2 regions of the Peribacillus sp. FSL R5-0717 genome follow, and region 2 is predicted to be linked to the other one. Evidence: riboswitches for the same ligand, from Rfam matches in the RefSeq annotation. Region 2 holds a riboswitch; the other holds the start of a gene.
What was found. A riboswitch is a leader RNA that binds a small molecule or an ion and turns the genes downstream of it on or off. The one in region 2 is predicted to bind cobalamin.
Positions count from the first base shown of each region.

Region 1: it holds a riboswitch for cobalamin, as region 2 does, so the genes downstream of both, NYE65_RS23655 ((2Fe-2S) ferredoxin domain-containing protein) here and NYE65_RS17750 (ribonucleoside-diphosphate reductase subunit alpha) in region 2, are expected to answer to the same signal.

Region 1 is NZ_JBBOOF010000001.1:4,933,582-4,941,806, forward strand. Features, by position in the region: gene NYE65_RS23630 (energy-coupling factor ABC transporter ATP-binding protein) at 1-268, opposite strand, end outside; gene cbiQ (cobalt ECF transporter T component CbiQ) at 287-1,063, opposite strand; gene NYE65_RS23640 (energy-coupling factor ABC transporter substrate-binding protein) at 1,050-1,361, opposite strand; gene NYE65_RS23645 (energy-coupling factor ABC transporter permease) at 1,363-2,106, opposite strand; gene NYE65_RS23650 (hypothetical protein) at 2,170-2,298, opposite strand; cobalamin riboswitch at 2,282-2,477, opposite strand; cobalamin riboswitch at 2,678-2,867, shown strand; gene NYE65_RS23655 ((2Fe-2S) ferredoxin domain-containing protein) at 3,020-3,388, shown strand; gene cobJ (precorrin-3B C(17)-methyltransferase) at 3,403-5,040, shown strand; gene NYE65_RS23665 (sirohydrochlorin chelatase) at 5,059-5,991, shown strand; gene cobK (precorrin-6A reductase) at 5,988-6,758, shown strand; gene NYE65_RS23675 (precorrin-8X methylmutase) at 6,771-7,418, shown strand; gene NYE65_RS23680 (cobalt-precorrin-5B (C(1))-methyltransferase) at 7,424-8,225, shown strand, end outside.
Region 2 is NZ_JBBOOF010000001.1:3,674,563-3,682,787, reverse strand. Features, by position in the region: gene NYE65_RS17765 (SulP family inorganic anion transporter) at 1-360, shown strand, start outside; gene NYE65_RS17760 (hypothetical protein) at 446-592, shown strand; gene NYE65_RS17755 (manganese-dependent inorganic pyrophosphatase) at 692-1,621, opposite strand; cobalamin riboswitch at 1,914-2,094, shown strand; gene NYE65_RS17750 (ribonucleoside-diphosphate reductase subunit alpha) at 2,233-4,530, shown strand; gene NYE65_RS17745 (ribonucleotide-diphosphate reductase subunit beta) at 4,576-5,628, shown strand; gene NYE65_RS17740 (flavodoxin domain-containing protein) at 5,618-6,037, shown strand; gene NYE65_RS17735 (hypothetical protein) at 6,156-6,323, shown strand; gene NYE65_RS17730 (cold-shock protein) at 6,365-6,562, opposite strand; gene NYE65_RS17725 (hypothetical protein) at 6,760-7,251, opposite strand; gene NYE65_RS17720 (GNAT family N-acetyltransferase) at 7,368-7,847, shown strand; gene modB (molybdate ABC transporter permease subunit) at 7,809-8,225, opposite strand, start outside.

The DNA of each region.
Region 1 (8,225 bases), 1.3 Mb from region 2:
CTTGAAAAACGATACCGACTTGCTTTCGTAATGATAATAATGCTCTACGGTCATATTTCATTTTCTTGCCCTTAAATCTGATCTTTCCTGCAGTAGGTTGTAATAGACCATTTAAATGGAGGAATAAAGTCGATTTGCCAGCACCATTATTGCCTAATAATGCAATTTTTTTACCTTGTTGGATCGTTAACGAAAGTCCTTTTAAAGCGAAGGTTCCATCTGCGAATTGATGGGTGAGGCCTTCTATATGAAAAATATGCTCGTCCATTGTTGGGTTGCCTCCAATTTACAAATATCCATTAATAAGGATTAAGCTTCCTAGTATGACAATCGCAATCAGCCAATTGCGTGAGGAATAGGTGTAAGTATCCTCGATATAGGAAAGGTTCTCCTGATAGCCTCTTGCGTTCATGGCCATCGTCAACTGTCCAGAGCGCTGCAATACTCCTAAAAATAATGATGAAATTAGTAATCCGAGAGATCGAATGCCTTTCCTAAAGGAACCATACCCCAGCCGTGAAGCTTGTGATTGGTGAATGGCCAAAGCCGTATCTAAAAAAATAAAGATGAATCGATAGGTCAATTCTATTAAATCGACCAATAACGAAGGCACTTTAAGTTTTCGCAGCACGGATAGGATGACGGTAATGGGTGTAGTTAAGGTAAGGAAATATAAACAGCTGATGCTGCAGAATACGACAGTGATCAAATTGGCCACCGTACCAAAGCTGTCATCGCTGATGAATATTTGCCAATTCCCGATCTTCCAGGACCACCATATATTCGAAATCGAAGTGAATTTACTAGTGAAAGAAAAAAGGATGGTAATGGTTCCTGATAGTATAAAAAATCCTGGTAATAGAAGTAATTTAAGATAATAAGAAAGCGGGATTTTTGCCGCGAAAATGATTAAAGCACTCATCACCGTAAAAGTGATGAGCGAAACGGCCATATCCCTTACCGTTAACGAAAACAGCAAAAGAGAGAGTGCAAAAACCATCTTTTCCAACGGATGTACATCCTTTAGCCCATTGAAATAGGCATATTTATCAATGAGTAACATGCTTCGATTTTTCGGCCAATTCTTGTTTGGTTTGCTTATTCCTTTGTCTCATCACACCAATGAAGTATCCAATGAAACCGGCTCCGATTGCAGCTTGAAGCGCAAATAATAAGCTTTCGGTTTCTGCACCTGGCGGCTCCCAAATACTGTTGAACCATGGCTTGTATTCCGGATGGATCTTAGTGATGGCTTCCTCAGCTTCGCCGTCGGCACCGCCAAATTCCGTTCCTTGTTGGGTGATTAATGGTAAGGTTGCAAGAATGACAACCAGGAAAAGCAGCAGTAAACTTTTTTTCATTTTAACGGGCCTCCTTAGATAAAACTCGCAGCAATTTCAATTCGCCTAGATTGTATTTTTTCAAGAAATTCATTACGACGACTGTCAATAACCCCTCACTGATGGCCAAGGGAATTTGGGTCAGGGCAAAAATCCCTGCAAATTTAACGAAAGAGGCCATGAATCCTCCTACTTCGGATGGGAAAGCAAGAGCAAGTTGAACGGAAGTTACCACATAGGTGCCCAAATCACCAAAAGCAGCTGCCAAGAATACGGCAAGTGAAAAAGACCATCCCAATTTAGTTGCGCCCTTGAAGACAAAGTAAGCAATGAAGGGTCCGCAGACGGCCATGGAGAATGCATTGGCCCCTAATGTCGTCAATCCTCCGTGTGCCAGTAAAACAGCTTGAAATAACAGAACGATGGAGCCGACTACACTCATGGCCAATGGTCCGAATAGTATGGAACCTAAACCAACTCCGGTAGGGTGCGAAGAACTTCCCGTAACGGAAGGAATCTTTAGGGCCGATAATATAAATACAAATGCGCCCGATAGGCCAAGTATCATTTTTGTTTCTGGGTTTTCCCTTACTTTGGACCTAATGGACCGGTAACCCAAGATTAAAAATGGAAGCGTCACGGCCCACCAGAATATAGCCCATTCTATGGGTAAAAAGCCCTCCATGATATGCATGGCCAATGCCCGTTTCGGGACAAAAAGCAGTAAAATGACAAAATAAATAATTTTCCAATTGGTTCTTTTCATTCTTTCTCCTTTCAACACTTTTAATTATTCTGATCAATCTTGAGAAGAAAAGCGGCGCCCAAACTAAAAAGCACTTCTCTCAAAGGAAAGAAGTGCGTAATGAACAGGAATTTTGCAGCATGAACCAACCATGGGCCATTTTGCCTGATCCGCACGCCCATCCTCGTAGGCTGAAACAGTTTCACGCTTCATGGCAGGTCTCCTGGCTTTGGTTCATCATCCCATTACATCCTTCCCATCTCATTTGACAGTGGATTAAAGTTAACGTAATGGAAATTCCCTTTACAGTGGCGGGACCGCTCCGGATTTTCACCGGCTTCCCTTTTAAGCTGAATTTCGAGAAATTCAACACCATGAAACTTATGTAATTATTTAGAAAATTCTCGTATAGTGTACCATAAAGAAATAATTCCAGCTACACTATCTTTTTTTTGGGCCGAATTTTGTTGCGAGGAAAGGATTGTAACTGGTTTTACACGTTTAAACTTTTCTAAACAGTCGGAATAAACTATTGAATTTTGACAAAGTTGTTATATGATAGATTAAGTTAGTTGGAAATGTATAATAAAACCAAATATTTCATTTTAAAAGTGCCCTTGTGTGAATAAGCAAGGGATAATAGGGAAATCGGTGAAAATCCGATGCAGCCCCCGCTACTGTAAACGCTGATGAAATTGTCGATAGCCACTGGCAAGATGCCGGGAAGGGACAAAGTAAAATGAAGCGTAAGCCAGGAAACCTGCTTTTAAAATTGTATGATACTTTTCGGAGGGAAAGGTAGAAGGACTATGACGATTTTGGGAGGATTTGGCATGCTTGCCTTTGGCTTCTCATTCATATAGTTTTTTTAAAACCTTGACTCTTATGTTAAGGTTTTTTATTTTGCCTTTTCCCTGAACTCAGGAGGAAGAAGATGACTACTTGGAACTTGACGGGTACAAATACGCATCTGTTGATTTGTAATGGGAGCAGCTGCATGAAAAAGGGCGGGGAAGAAGTAACCCAAGCGATTCGTGATGAAATTGCTTCAAAAGGACTGGATCTGAAAATCCATACAACGAGGACACGCTGTAACGGAAGATGTAAGGATGCCTGCGTTGTGATTGCCTATCCCCAAGGAAACTGGTATCGAGTGGAAACGCCTGATTTCGGTCGGCAGATCGTCAGTAATCTCGATGATGGTGACTTTGTTCCACAGATGATCTATCAGTACAATGACGGGGAAATGACCCCTAATCCAGATTTTCCTGCTCATACGGGTATTTCAAAGAACAAAGCGTAAAAGGAGATGTCTTAATGAGTACAAACGGTAAATTATTCGTCGTGGGCTTTGGGCCCGGGAATTTTGAACACATTACCAAACGTGCCGTCGAAGCCCTTCAAGAAAGTGACTACATCATTGGTTATAAAACTTATGTTGAACTCATTCAGGGACTGCTAACAGATCAAACGATCATTAGTACGGGGATGACTGAAGAGGTATCACGTGCACAGGAAGCAGTGAAACAAGCGGAGCTGGGAAAGAAAGTGGCGGTGATTTCCAGTGGGGATGCCGGAGTTTACGGGATGGCAGGGTTGGTTTATGAAGTATTGATTGAAAAAGGCTGGAAAGAAGAAACTGGAGTGGGCATTGAAGTCATTCCTGGCATTTCTGCAATCAACTCATGTGCGTCTTTACTTGGGGCGCCCGTCATGCACGATTCGTGTACGATCAGCCTCAGTGATCATTTAACTCCTTGGGAACTGATCGCTAAAAGGGTTGAAGCAGCTGCAATGGCAGACTTTGTCATTGCACTTTATAATCCGCGCAGCGGCAGGCGGACCCGGCAAATTGTTGAAACACAGAAGATTCTCCTTCGCTACCGCTCGCCGGATACACCTGTAGGGTTGGTGAAAAGTGCTTATCGCGATAGGCAGGATATTGTCATAACCAATTTGCAGGATATGTTGAATCACGATATTGGAATGTTGACAACCGTCATTATCGGTAATTCATCCACCTTTTTATATGACGACAAAATCATCACACCAAGAGGCTATCAGAGAAAATATACGCTGAATTCGGAAAAGCAAACATTGAAGCCGCATCAGCGACTGCAAAAAGAAGCGGAACCGTGGGCATTAGATCAAGAAGCCTTAACAGAGTCCGCTGGAGGAGTTGGATTACTTACAAAAGCACCAGAAAAGAAGCCAGCTTCCTTTGAAATGGCAATGGAGGCCCTGTCAAGAGTCAAGGGTCAAGCCGTTAAGCAGTCCATTCAGCCGATTGTTCAGCAAAAAATGGAGTCGGTATTCGAACTTGCCGTTAGTCCAGGTGTGGCGAATAAACAATTCACTCCCAAACAAATGATGACACTTGCGGAAGTTGTCGGGGAAAAGGGAACGATGGAGTATACGCCAAATCATAAAATCGTCTTAAAGATCCCGACAATGGATCCGGAAGTCATTACAGGGAAATTGCAATCAGCAAACTTTCTTTTGTCGCCGATTGGGGATGTACTGACTTTAAAAGCCTGTGATTTCTGTGATGGTGAAAAAGCGGAATCCATTCCTTATGCGGACGAAATACACCGGGTGCTTGGCGGAATGAGCATGCCCAAGGAACTGAACATCGGTTTTAATGGGTGTGGGATGGCTTGTTATAGTGCTGTGATGGATGATATCGGGATTGTCTTCCGAAAAGGGAAGTTCGACTTATTTCTTGGAGCTAAACCGGTTGGAAGAACAGCCCATCCGGGTCAGCCGGTAGCGGAAGGCATTGAACCGGAACAGCTTGTAGAACTGATCACGGACATTGTCGGCGAGTATAAGCAAAATGCCCATCCAAATGAGCGGCTTTTTAAATACTTCAAACGTTCGAAAAAGATACAGAATTTTTCATATCAGGACATCGCTCCCAAAATAAACATAGAGCCTGCGCCTTGTGAAGACTAATCAAGAGGGGGAAAGTAAATGAAAGCAGTTTTGTTCGTAGGACACGGAAGCCGGTTGGCTTCGGGAAATGAAGAAGTCCGTCATTTTATTGAAAATATGATTCCGGCAATGGACGGGCGTTTCCTAGTGGAAACGTGCTTCTTGGAATTTGCGGCACCGAATATATCCAAAGGAATCGATAATTGTGTAAAACGAGGGGCTACTGAAGTTATCGTCATACCGATCATTTTGTTGCATGCAGGACATTCGAAATTACATATCCCAGCTGAAATAGAGGATGGGAAAACAAAGTATCCAGAAGTGAAATTCACATACGGCCAAACGATCGGGGTCCACCATGATGTATTGACGATCCTGACAGACCGTCTTGAGGAAGCGGGATTCGATACGACCTCTGAACATTCTGAGACAGCGATATTGCTAATTGGCCGAGGCGGCAGTGATGCTGATGCCAATAGTGATATATATAAAATTTCACGATTATTATGGGAAAAATTAAGCGTTAAATGGGTCGAAACAGCCTTCATGGGTGTAACGGACCCTCACGTGGATGAAGGTATTGAACGATGCATCCGATTAGGGGCAAAAAAAATTGTGATGCTGCCATATTTCCTCTTCACTGGGGTGTTGATGGAAAGAATGGAGGATATGCTGAAAGGCTATCAAGAGCAATATCATGATCGAGAATTCATATTGGCAAAGTATTTTGGATATCACCCAACCTTACAGAACATTCTGCAAGAACGAGTAATTGAAGCCAGTGAAGGCAAATCAAGCGGGGCGCGTGATTTGGAAAACTATCGTAAACATGTCGAGGAACATGGACATGCTCACCATCATCACCATCACGACCACGATCATGATCACCATCACGACCATGATCATCACCACGATCACGACCATGATCATCACCACGATCATGATGGGCAAGCGGTGGGGACATCAAAATGATTTTGTTCTTGGCGGGTACAAGTGATGCAAGGGAATTAGCGATTGAGATGCAGCAGGTGGGGTACAAGGTTTTGGCAACTGTTGTAACCGAATCGGCTGCTAAGAGTTTGCAGGATGCAGGGATATCCACCCGGATTGGCCGATTATCTGCAGAAGATATGACATCTTTAATCTCTGCAAAAGGTTTTCAGGCTGTAGTCGATGCAAGTCACCCATTTGCCGAAGAAGCATCCAAAAACGCCCTTAACGGAGCAAAGGCAGCAAATGTTCCTTATATTCGTTATGAGCGTGAAAGTCAACGGTTTCAGAATGATAAATTGATAGTTGTCCGTGATTATGAGGAAGCTGCCAAGCTTGCCGCAGAAAAACGGGGAGTCATCATGCTCACGACCGGAAGTAAAACCCTAGCCGTGTTTGCAAAAGAATTGGTGGGGCTCGAGAATACCAGAGTCATAGCGAGAATGCTGCCACGCATGGACAATATGGAAAAATGTGCACAGCTGGGCATTGAACAAAAAAATATCGTTGCGATTCAAGGTCCATTTTCCAAAGAATTAAATAAAGCTCTATATGAACAATATGGGGTCACATTGATGATAACGAAAGAAAGCGGCAAGGTCGGTGCGGTTGATGAGAAATTGGAAGCCGCGTTGGAATGTGGAATAGAGACGATCATGATATCACGACCTGATGTTGACTATCAAAATGTTCATTTCAGTTTTGATCATGTCATTGCCGAGTTGAATAAACAGCTAATTGAAAAATAGGAGGAATGCAAGATGGATTTTAAAACAGATTTTAAACCACTAACGGTAGACCCTGACAAAATATATGATTATAGCTTTTCAATCATTGCTGAAGAAATGGGCAATCATGATTTTTCTGAAGATGAATGGAAGATCGTCCGCAGGGTCATTCATGCTTCAGCGGATTTTGAATTGGGAAGAAGTGTCATCATCCACCCAAATGCCATTCAAGCTGGTGTGGAAGCCATTCGCAAAGGAAGGCATGTCATTGCTGATGTGCAAATGATCGAGAGCGGCACAGGCAAAAAAAGATTTCAAAAACACGGCGGGGACGTTCATTGCTATATTTCAGATCCGGATGTGATGGTCGAAGCAAAACGTTTGAATACGACAAGGGCAATCATTTCGATGCAAAAAGCTGTAAAGGAAAATGAAGGGGGCATTTATGCCATTGGCAATGCACCTACCGCTTTACTTGAGCTCATTCGCCTCATTAAAGAAGGGATTGCAAAACCGGACTTAATCATTGGAATGCCTGTTGGGTTTGTTTCTGCAGCAGAATCGAAAGAGGAACTCGCTAAGATCACTGAAGTTCCATTCATTACGAATATTGGCCGAAAAGGTGGAAGTACTGTCACTGTTGCCGCATTGAACGCGATTTCCCTTTTAGCTGATAGTTAAAAAACATGGAAAAGAAGGTGAAAAAAGACCCCTCACAAATGCGTCATGGATATACGACGGGAGCATGTTCGACCGCCGTGACCAAAGCGGCATTGACTGCATTGATCACGGGGGATGCACTAGAGGAGGCAACGATTTCCTTGCCAATTGGCCGAGATGCCACTTTCACTATTGAGAAATATGAAATATCGGAAAATGCGGTTAGTGCAGAAACGGTTAAAGATGCCGGAGATGATCCCGATGCCACACATCTGGCCCATATTATCTCTACTGTCAGCTGGTCCGATGCACCTGGGATTATCTTGGATGGAGGGACCGGAGTTGGTCGTGTGACCAAACCCGGGCTTCCCGTTCCTGTAGGGGAAGCGGCTATTAATCCTGTACCGCGCAAAATGATTTTAACCACTGTGCAGCAAACATTGGAAGAATTTAAGATCAATAGAGGAGTGAAAGTCGTCATCTCTGTACCTGCAGGTGAAGAAATAGCGAAAAAGACATTAAATGGCCGCTTGGGGATTGTGGGAGGCATTTCCATTTTGGGAACAAGGGGCACTGTCGTCCCTTTTTCCAGTTCCGCCTATATGGCAAGTATCGTCCAGGCTATCAGTGTCGCCAAAGCGAGTGGGTGTGAGCATCTAGTCTTAACGACTGGCGGGCGCAGTGAAAAGTATGCAATGGGTCTTCTTCCAGACTTACCTGAGGAAGCCTTTATTGAAATGGGTGATTTTGTGGGCTTCTCACTTAAGCAATGTAAGAGGCAGGGAATTAAAAAGGTATCACTGGTCGGCATGATGGGTAAATTCTCCA
Region 2 (8,225 bases):
AAAGGCGTATTTGCCGGAGTGCTTTTAAGCATGATTTTCTTCTCGGCTAAAATTTCTAAAGTGGCAGTAGAGAAAACGGCAGACATCCAGGCTAAGAAAATCACTTATCGTATCAGCGGACAAATATTTTTCGCTTCTGTCCAGGACTTTGTTTCAAAGTTCGACTTCAAGGAAAAAGCCGATGCAATCATCATCGACTTCTCCCATTCCAAGATCTGGGATGCTTCAGCAGTCGGTGCTGTCGATACGGTTATTCTTAAATATCAGCTCTTGGGAATACCTGTCCAAGTCCAAGGACTCGATGAAGAAAGTTCTACATTGCTTGAAAAACTCGCCACCTCAGAAAGTAAAATATCTTAAAGAAGTAAAATTCTGCTGAATAGAAACTTTTCAAACCGACAAAATAGATAACATGAATCATTTCCTTTTGAAAGGAGCGAAAAGCATGACACCCGAGCAGGATTATACGGCAGCAAATCTGTCACCGGATTTATTGAAGGAACTGAAAAGCTTTGAAAGCAAACTTGGCGAGGAAGCCAATAAAGAATTGATTGTCATCGCCTATGAAAAAGAAAAGGAATCTTTAAATTAAGAAAAAAGACTCAAACACCCTTAATGGGATGGTTGAGTCTTTTTTTGAATGTACAGAAAAAGGGTGCCCAAGTTTTTAACGAGCAACCCTTTTCCTGTATTATTTGCTGAATACGTCGGTTAAGACCGGCACGATTTGTTTTTTACGCGATACAACGCCTTCCAAGACGGCGATGTTATTGTTTAATGAAACGTCATATGCCTTTTCAACCGCATATGCCGCTTTACCAAGAGCCAAGGCAACGGAATCATTAGTCAGGATATCCGTTACGACGAATAGGAACAAGTCCAATTCCTTCACTGCGATGACCGCTTCAATCGCTGCTTCCAATTCTGCTTGCTTAGCAAGGACTTCGTTCGGATCAACGGCATTGACCTGTGCTATTTCCACTTTAGCCATTCCCATGGAGAATTCCTTGGCATCAAGAGTGATGAGCTGGGCAATCGTTTTGTCGCTTAAGTCAGCTCCCGCTTTCAACATTTCCAAGCCATATTTTTCAGCGTCGACTCCTGCAATGGCAGCCAGTTCCATTGCTGCTGCAACGTCCTGCTCCGTGCAAGTCGGGGATTTGAACAATAAAGAATCGGAAATGATGGCAGACAGCATAAGACCTGCGATTGCTTTAGGGACTTCAATGCCGTTTTCTTTATAAATTTTATTTAAGATGGTTGCCGTACAGCCAACTGGTTCTGCACGGTAATATAATGGATCGCTTGTTTCAAAGTTAGCGATACGGTGATGGTCGATAACTTCCAACACACGGACTTGGTCAATATCTTCAGCACTTTGCTGGCGTTCGTTATGATCGACCAGGATTACGCCATCAGCTTCCCCTGCAACTTTTTCCACAAGACGGGGAGCATCGAATTTGAATTGGTCCAATGCATATTGAGTTTCACCATTCACTTCACCCAGACGAACTGGTTCAGCGTTGATACCTAGCTGTTTTTTAAGATCTGCATAAGCGATTGCTGAACAGATTGTGTCTGTATCCGGGTTTTTATGTCCAAAAACTAATACTTTTTCCAAGATTTTATCCCCTTTTTCATAAATATTTTTCCGCGAATCCCCTCAGTGCAATAACGGAGAGCCACCTTTACTAGACACTTTATTTTAACACAAAATCCCGTAAAATCAGCGCTTGATTTATCCATTCCCCCATAAAATCTTTCATTCCCCCACCCTCTTCCATCACTTTGTCAATAGATAAGGGTTGGTTTTTTTCAAATATATTAGTTGAATTATCATCGTATATGGCTTACGATAATATAAGCAGAAATACTAGATATTGATTACATAAACAATTCCAATAACTATATATAGAATTTTTATAATCCAAGGTGCCAGTGATGGCTGAAAAGGGAATCCGGTGTAAACCCGGAACTGTCCCCGCAACTGTAAATGTGACGAAATGAGAAAACCACTGTATAGCTCTCTATACGGGAAGGACTCAAAGTAGGATGATCATGAGTCAGGAGACCTGCCTTGAATTTTTCACGTTTCTTATTCTTCGGGGATTGAGATGATGAAACGATAGTATAACGGCTATTTTTTCATGCCTCATTTATTCTATCGTTTGATCCGCTCAATTCTTTGGGCGGTTTTTTTATTTTAGCGGAAGTTAACAAGGAGGATTATTAATGACTCAAACATATAACTCTACCATAAGTGAAAATGACACAGAAGCGAAATCCATCCAGCTTGAGATGTTATCGAAGGAATTCGAAGGCCGTCTCGATATGGAAAAGTTCAAAAAGCGTTTTACAAAATGGCTTGATCGCAAAAGTGACTCAACCGAAGAACAGGCATCAAAAAAACTGATTCAGCTCGCTCTTGAAGGCGTGGATATCGATGCCCCGGATTGGACTTTCGTTGCTGCAGCAGAACTGTTGAATACAATGTATAGGGATGCACAAGCCAATCGAGGTTATGAAGGCAAGAGTTATGGCCCGTTCTATGAGCTGATCACAGAACTATCCCAGCTATCGGAAGGTCAGCGTTATCCCATTTATAAACCAGAACTGCTATCTTCATATACAAAAGCGGAAATTGAGGAATTGGGATCGGTGATCGACCCGGAAAAAGATAAATTATTCTCTTACATAGGCATCTACTTATTGAATGACCGTTATCTGGCCCGCCCAAAAAAGGACAAGGTCTTCGAACTGCCGCAAGAACGTTTCATGATCATCGCGATGGAAATCATGCGAATGGAAAAAACGGAGCACCGCCTGCAACTGATAAAAGAAGCATACTGGGCCATGTCCAACCTTTATATGACCGTTGCGACTCCTACACTCTCCAATGCAGGTAAAACACATGGACAGTTAAGCTCCTGCTTTATCGACGCAATTGAAGATTCCATCGACGGAATTTACCTATCAAACTACGATGCGGCAAAAGTATCTAAATTCGGCGGCGGTGTCGGTCTTTACGTCGGTAAGGTTCGCTCGCTTGGTTCCGATATCCGCGGTTTCTCTGGAAACAGTTCCGGCACGACGCCCTGGATTCGACTATTCAACCAGACAGCTGTAAGTGTCGATCAATTGGGGCAACGTAAAGGTGCCATCGCGATTTACTTGGATGCCTGGCATAAAGATATCATGAGCTTCCTCGATTTGAAGACTCAAAACGGGGATGACAGATTAAAAGCACATGATATTTTTACAGGTGTATGCATACCGGATTTATTCATGGAGGCTGTACGCGACAGAAAAGAATGGTATCTTTTCGATCCGCATACCGTTAAGCAAACCCTTGGATTTTCACTTGAAGATCTTTATGACGAAAAGAAAGGCGAAGGAAGCTTCAGGAATCATTATGCACTTGCTGTCGAGGCCGCAGAAAATGGCACGCTTCCAAACTATAGCTTTGAAAAAATCAATGCGATGGACATCATGAAAAGCATCATGATTTCTCAATTAGAAGAAGGCGTACCGTATATGTTCTACCGCGATGAAGTGAATCGGAAGAATCCGAATAAACATAAAGGTATGATTTATTGTTCTAACCTTTGCACGGAGATTGCCCAAAACCTAAGCCCTTCGACGATCACGGATGAATATGAAACAGAAGATGGAGATGTTGTTGTGGTTCGTAAAAGCGGCGATTTCGTTGTCTGCAACCTTTCATCCATTAACTTGCCCCGAGCGGTGGGCAGCGATGTTCTGGAAAGATTGATTCCCATTCAGATCCGTATGCTGGACAATGTCATTGATGTGAATAATCTTCCTGTCAAACAAGCATCCATCTCGAACAAACGGTACCGGGCAATTGGTTTAGGAACGTTTGGATGGCATCATTTACTTGCCACACAGAATATTTATTGGGAATCCGATGAGGCTGTTCGCTTTGCAGATGCTTTATACGAAAAGATCGCTTACTTAACTATCAAGGCATCCAACGAACTGGCCAAGGAAAAAGGATCTTACCCATACTTTGAAGGTTCTGATTGGCATACAGGGGACTATTTCGAACTGCGTGACTATACAGATCAAAAATGGCTGGATTTAAAAGCAGACGTGCAGGAGCACGGAACCCGTAATGGCTATTTAATGGCGATTGCCCCCAATTCATCGACAGCCAAAATCGGTAATTCCACGGATGGAATCGATCCTTTGTATGAAATTGAATTTTACGAAGAAAAGAAAAACTTCAAATTCAAGGTGACCGCACCAGGCTTGACGCCAAATACGTATGAATATTATAAAAAGACGCGATTCAATTTGGATCAACTGGAAAGCATCAGGCAAAATGCAGCCCGCCAACGCCATATTGACCAAGCAATCAGCTTTAATCTGTATGTACACAATACAATCAAAGCGAAGGTCCTTTTGGATATCCATTTAACGGCATGGGAAAGCGGGTTGAAATCAACGTATTATGTTCGTTCGACGTCTTCCGAATATGACAATGCCTGCGAAAGCTGTTCAAGTTAACGTCAATCATGACCCAGTAATCTATTCTTAAAGGAGTTTTCACGAATGACCAATCATATAAAAAAAATTCGGATGCTCGAACCGACGCATCCAACAAAGGCAACCGGTGTTTTCAAAGGAGAAGCTTCAGGCTTCCTCCTTTGGAACGATATACAGTATGAAAAATTCTATGATACCTATACACAGCTCATCAATAACTTTTGGAAGCCTTCGAGCGTGAACATGATTCAGGATAAAAAGCAGTGGGGCGAATTGGATGAAGATATCCAGGACGCTTTTCTCGATATCCTTACGATGATTGCTGGAATGGACAGTCTTCAAACGCCAACTTTAGTAGAGATCCTTCGGTACATAAAAGATCCGGCGGCAAAAGCTATCCTGGCCAACATGGCCCAGCAGGAATCGATCCATAATGAGTCTTATTCCTATATCCTTGCTTCCTTGATTCCGGTAGGCAAGCAAAAACAGCTTTTCGACCGCATCAAAGAACATCCTGAAGTGATTAAGCGTAACCAACCGATCGTTGATGCTTATCAAACGTTCGTGGACGATCCCAGCCCTCAGCATTTATTCGAGGCACTGATCCATTCAACGAACCTTGAAGGGATTTATTTCTATTTGGCTTTCGCCTTTTATTATAATCTAGGACGCCAAAATCTAATGACCGGTTCAGCTACGATGATATCCTATATTCATCGCGATGAAATGGTCCATTTCGATTTCATTGGCATGCTCGTTCAAATCTTGATGTATGAATATCCTGAGTTAAATAATGAAGAAAACACGAAGTTCATCTATACAACGATTGAAAAAGCAGTCGAACTCGAAAAGGAATGGTCTGAATATATGCTCGAAGATATCCAAACGAAAGCCGATCTCGATTTGGAAGAATTCAATGAGTACATCGAATATATCGCCAACAAACGGTTACGTATGCTAGGCCTTGAAAATTTGTATAAAGAGTATGGCGAGAACCCGATGCCATGGATCAAAACGTTCGATGATGAATCCATCGGCCTTACCAAAACCGATTTCTTCGAACAGAAGTCAAGGACATACAGTCAAGTAAATGCCAGCAATGGGTTCGATGAGCTGTAAAATCGCCATTGTCTATCATTCTGCCGGCGGCAATACAAAAGCGCTTGCCGAAGCCCTCGCTGCCCTTTTACCTGAGGCTTTCTTATATCGAATGAATGAATTCGATTTACGTACATTGCCGGATTACGATGCCTTGATCGTCGGCACCTATACATGGGGCAATGGGGAGCTTCCCGCTAAATCAGCAGCCTTTTATAAAGAACTGGAACAGTTGCCTATTGCTCGCCTGAAAACGGGAGTCTTCGGCACTGGCGAAACCAATTATAATCATTTTTGTGGGGCGGTCGATCATTTCCGGGATATGTTATTTGCCAAGAGCCAGTTATTGGTGACATTGAAGATAGAACAGATGTATCAAGAATCAGACCTGCACAGACTTCAAAAGTTCGCTTCGCTATTCCAGAACTGACTGAAAGGGGATTGCGTTTTCGCATATCCCCTTTCAGTGTTTTTTTTAAAACTTGGCTCCCTCAATCATAGCAACGGTAAGCATGAAGTATAATGGAGAAAAAAGGAGATGATATCCAATGACTGAGAATATAACCCAGTTCCTTCCTATCCTTTTTATGCTAGTGCTTGTCGCATTCGTTATATTCATCGTGTTTTTCCTGTCAGGGCATTTTAATCGTACTAAACGGATCGAAGAAAAATTGGACAAAGCATTAAAGGAAATCGCCGAAAAAAAGGAAAAATAAAAAGACTCCAAAATCGGAGTCTTTTTTTTATATGCGTTCAATTATTTTTGAACGTTAGCAGCTTGTGGTCCACGAGCGCCTTGCTCGATTTCGAAAGAAACTTCTTGGCCTTCTTCAAGCGTTTTGAAGCCTTCACCTTGGATAGCTGAGAAATGTACGAATACATCGTCTTGGCCTTCAACTTCGATGAAACCGAAACCTTTTTCTGCGTTAAACCATTTTACTTTACCTTGTACCATGATAGTTCCTCCTGTGTTTGGAAAAATCCATTTTATTACTATTTTTGGTTCTGGATAATGTTTCAAGAGGAATCCTATTACAGTAAATCCTTCTATCAAACTTTTCCGAACAAAAATAATTACTCATATTATATCATGGAAAATCCTAAAAAAACAAGATTATCGCCGTAAATCAACCGACAAATTATCCTAAAATTCTACATATTCCTCTTCTTGCTTTGTCGGAAGCCTTCGTCCAATAAGTAGCGCTCCGCCTCAACCGGACTTTCGAAACATTCCTCAAGATTCGACCCTGAATAAACATTCCAAAGCAGGTCTTCCTTTTGAAGTGTAAGCTCTTGCTTTTCAGGGCCAATCCATGCCCCTTCCAACCTAGCGAACTCGTTTTCCTCTTCTTCAATTTCAGCCGGAGGTTCAGATAGGTAATCCACGCTTCTTTGGATCAATTCTTTTAATTCGGCTTCATTATAGTCACGTATATTGATAAACCCTTTACGGTCAGTGTCTTTTTTTCTCATTTGCCCTGCGTAAACGAACCCATTTCCATTGGGATGCAAGTGCTGAACGACGATCTTTTTCTCCTGGACGCTATCTGGATAATGGAAGTTCACACGTCCCAATGAAACGTCTTTTCGCTGTAATTCCGGAAAAGTTTCAATAATGCTCAATTTTTCTTCAAATGTTAACAAATTTCTTCCTCATTTCATTAGTTCATATTGTTTGTCGATTATAACACAGACTGATTAGAAACAATAATCCCCCTCTTCCATTATAATGTAATGAAAAGGAGTGATAGGATTTGATCATGAGAATTCGGGACCTGGAATCAGACTATGGCCAGCAGCTATTTAAACTGCAGAAAGAATCCTATAAGGTGGAAGCAGAAATGATCGGTTTTGCCGATATACCTCCTCTATTGGAAACATATGAACAATTCATACATTGCCATGAAACGTTTTTATGCTATTTAAAGGGTGATGCCTTAGCTGGTGCCATATCTTATACAAAAGAGAATGGCCAATTGCTGATTTGCCGAATGGTCGTCCATCCTGATTATTTTCGGCAGGGTATTGCGGACGCATTGTTGCATGCTCTCCAATTACACGTCGACTGGGAAAAGATATCCGTTTCGACCGGTAAAATGAACCTTCCCGCACGAAACCTTTACGAAAAAAACGGATTCACCCATAAAGAGGACGTAGAAGCGGCACCTCGCTTATTCATAAGCATATACGAAAAACAGCATTCATTTTATGTATGTCACGATAAAAAGCATAATGAATGAAATGACAATGATTACGGCAACCCATAGCCAGGCCAATGTCATATTCCCGGAGTCCATGGCGATATAAATCGCGGTCGGTATGGTTTGTGTCTGTCCGGGAATGTTACCGGCAAACATGAGTGTGGCCCCGAATTCCCCCAACGCACGCGCTGAACTTAAGATGGCACCTGTGACGATCGATTTGACCGCCAATGGGAGGCTTACAAACAGGAATAACCTCCACTCCCCGGCCCCGTCAACCCTTGCTGCATTTTCAATTTCTTCATCTATACCTTCAAAGCCCGTTTTAGCGGATTGGTACATTAGCGGAAAAGCTACCACGGTAGATGCAATGACCGCAGCCCACCACGTGAACATCAGGGGCTGGTCAAAAACCAT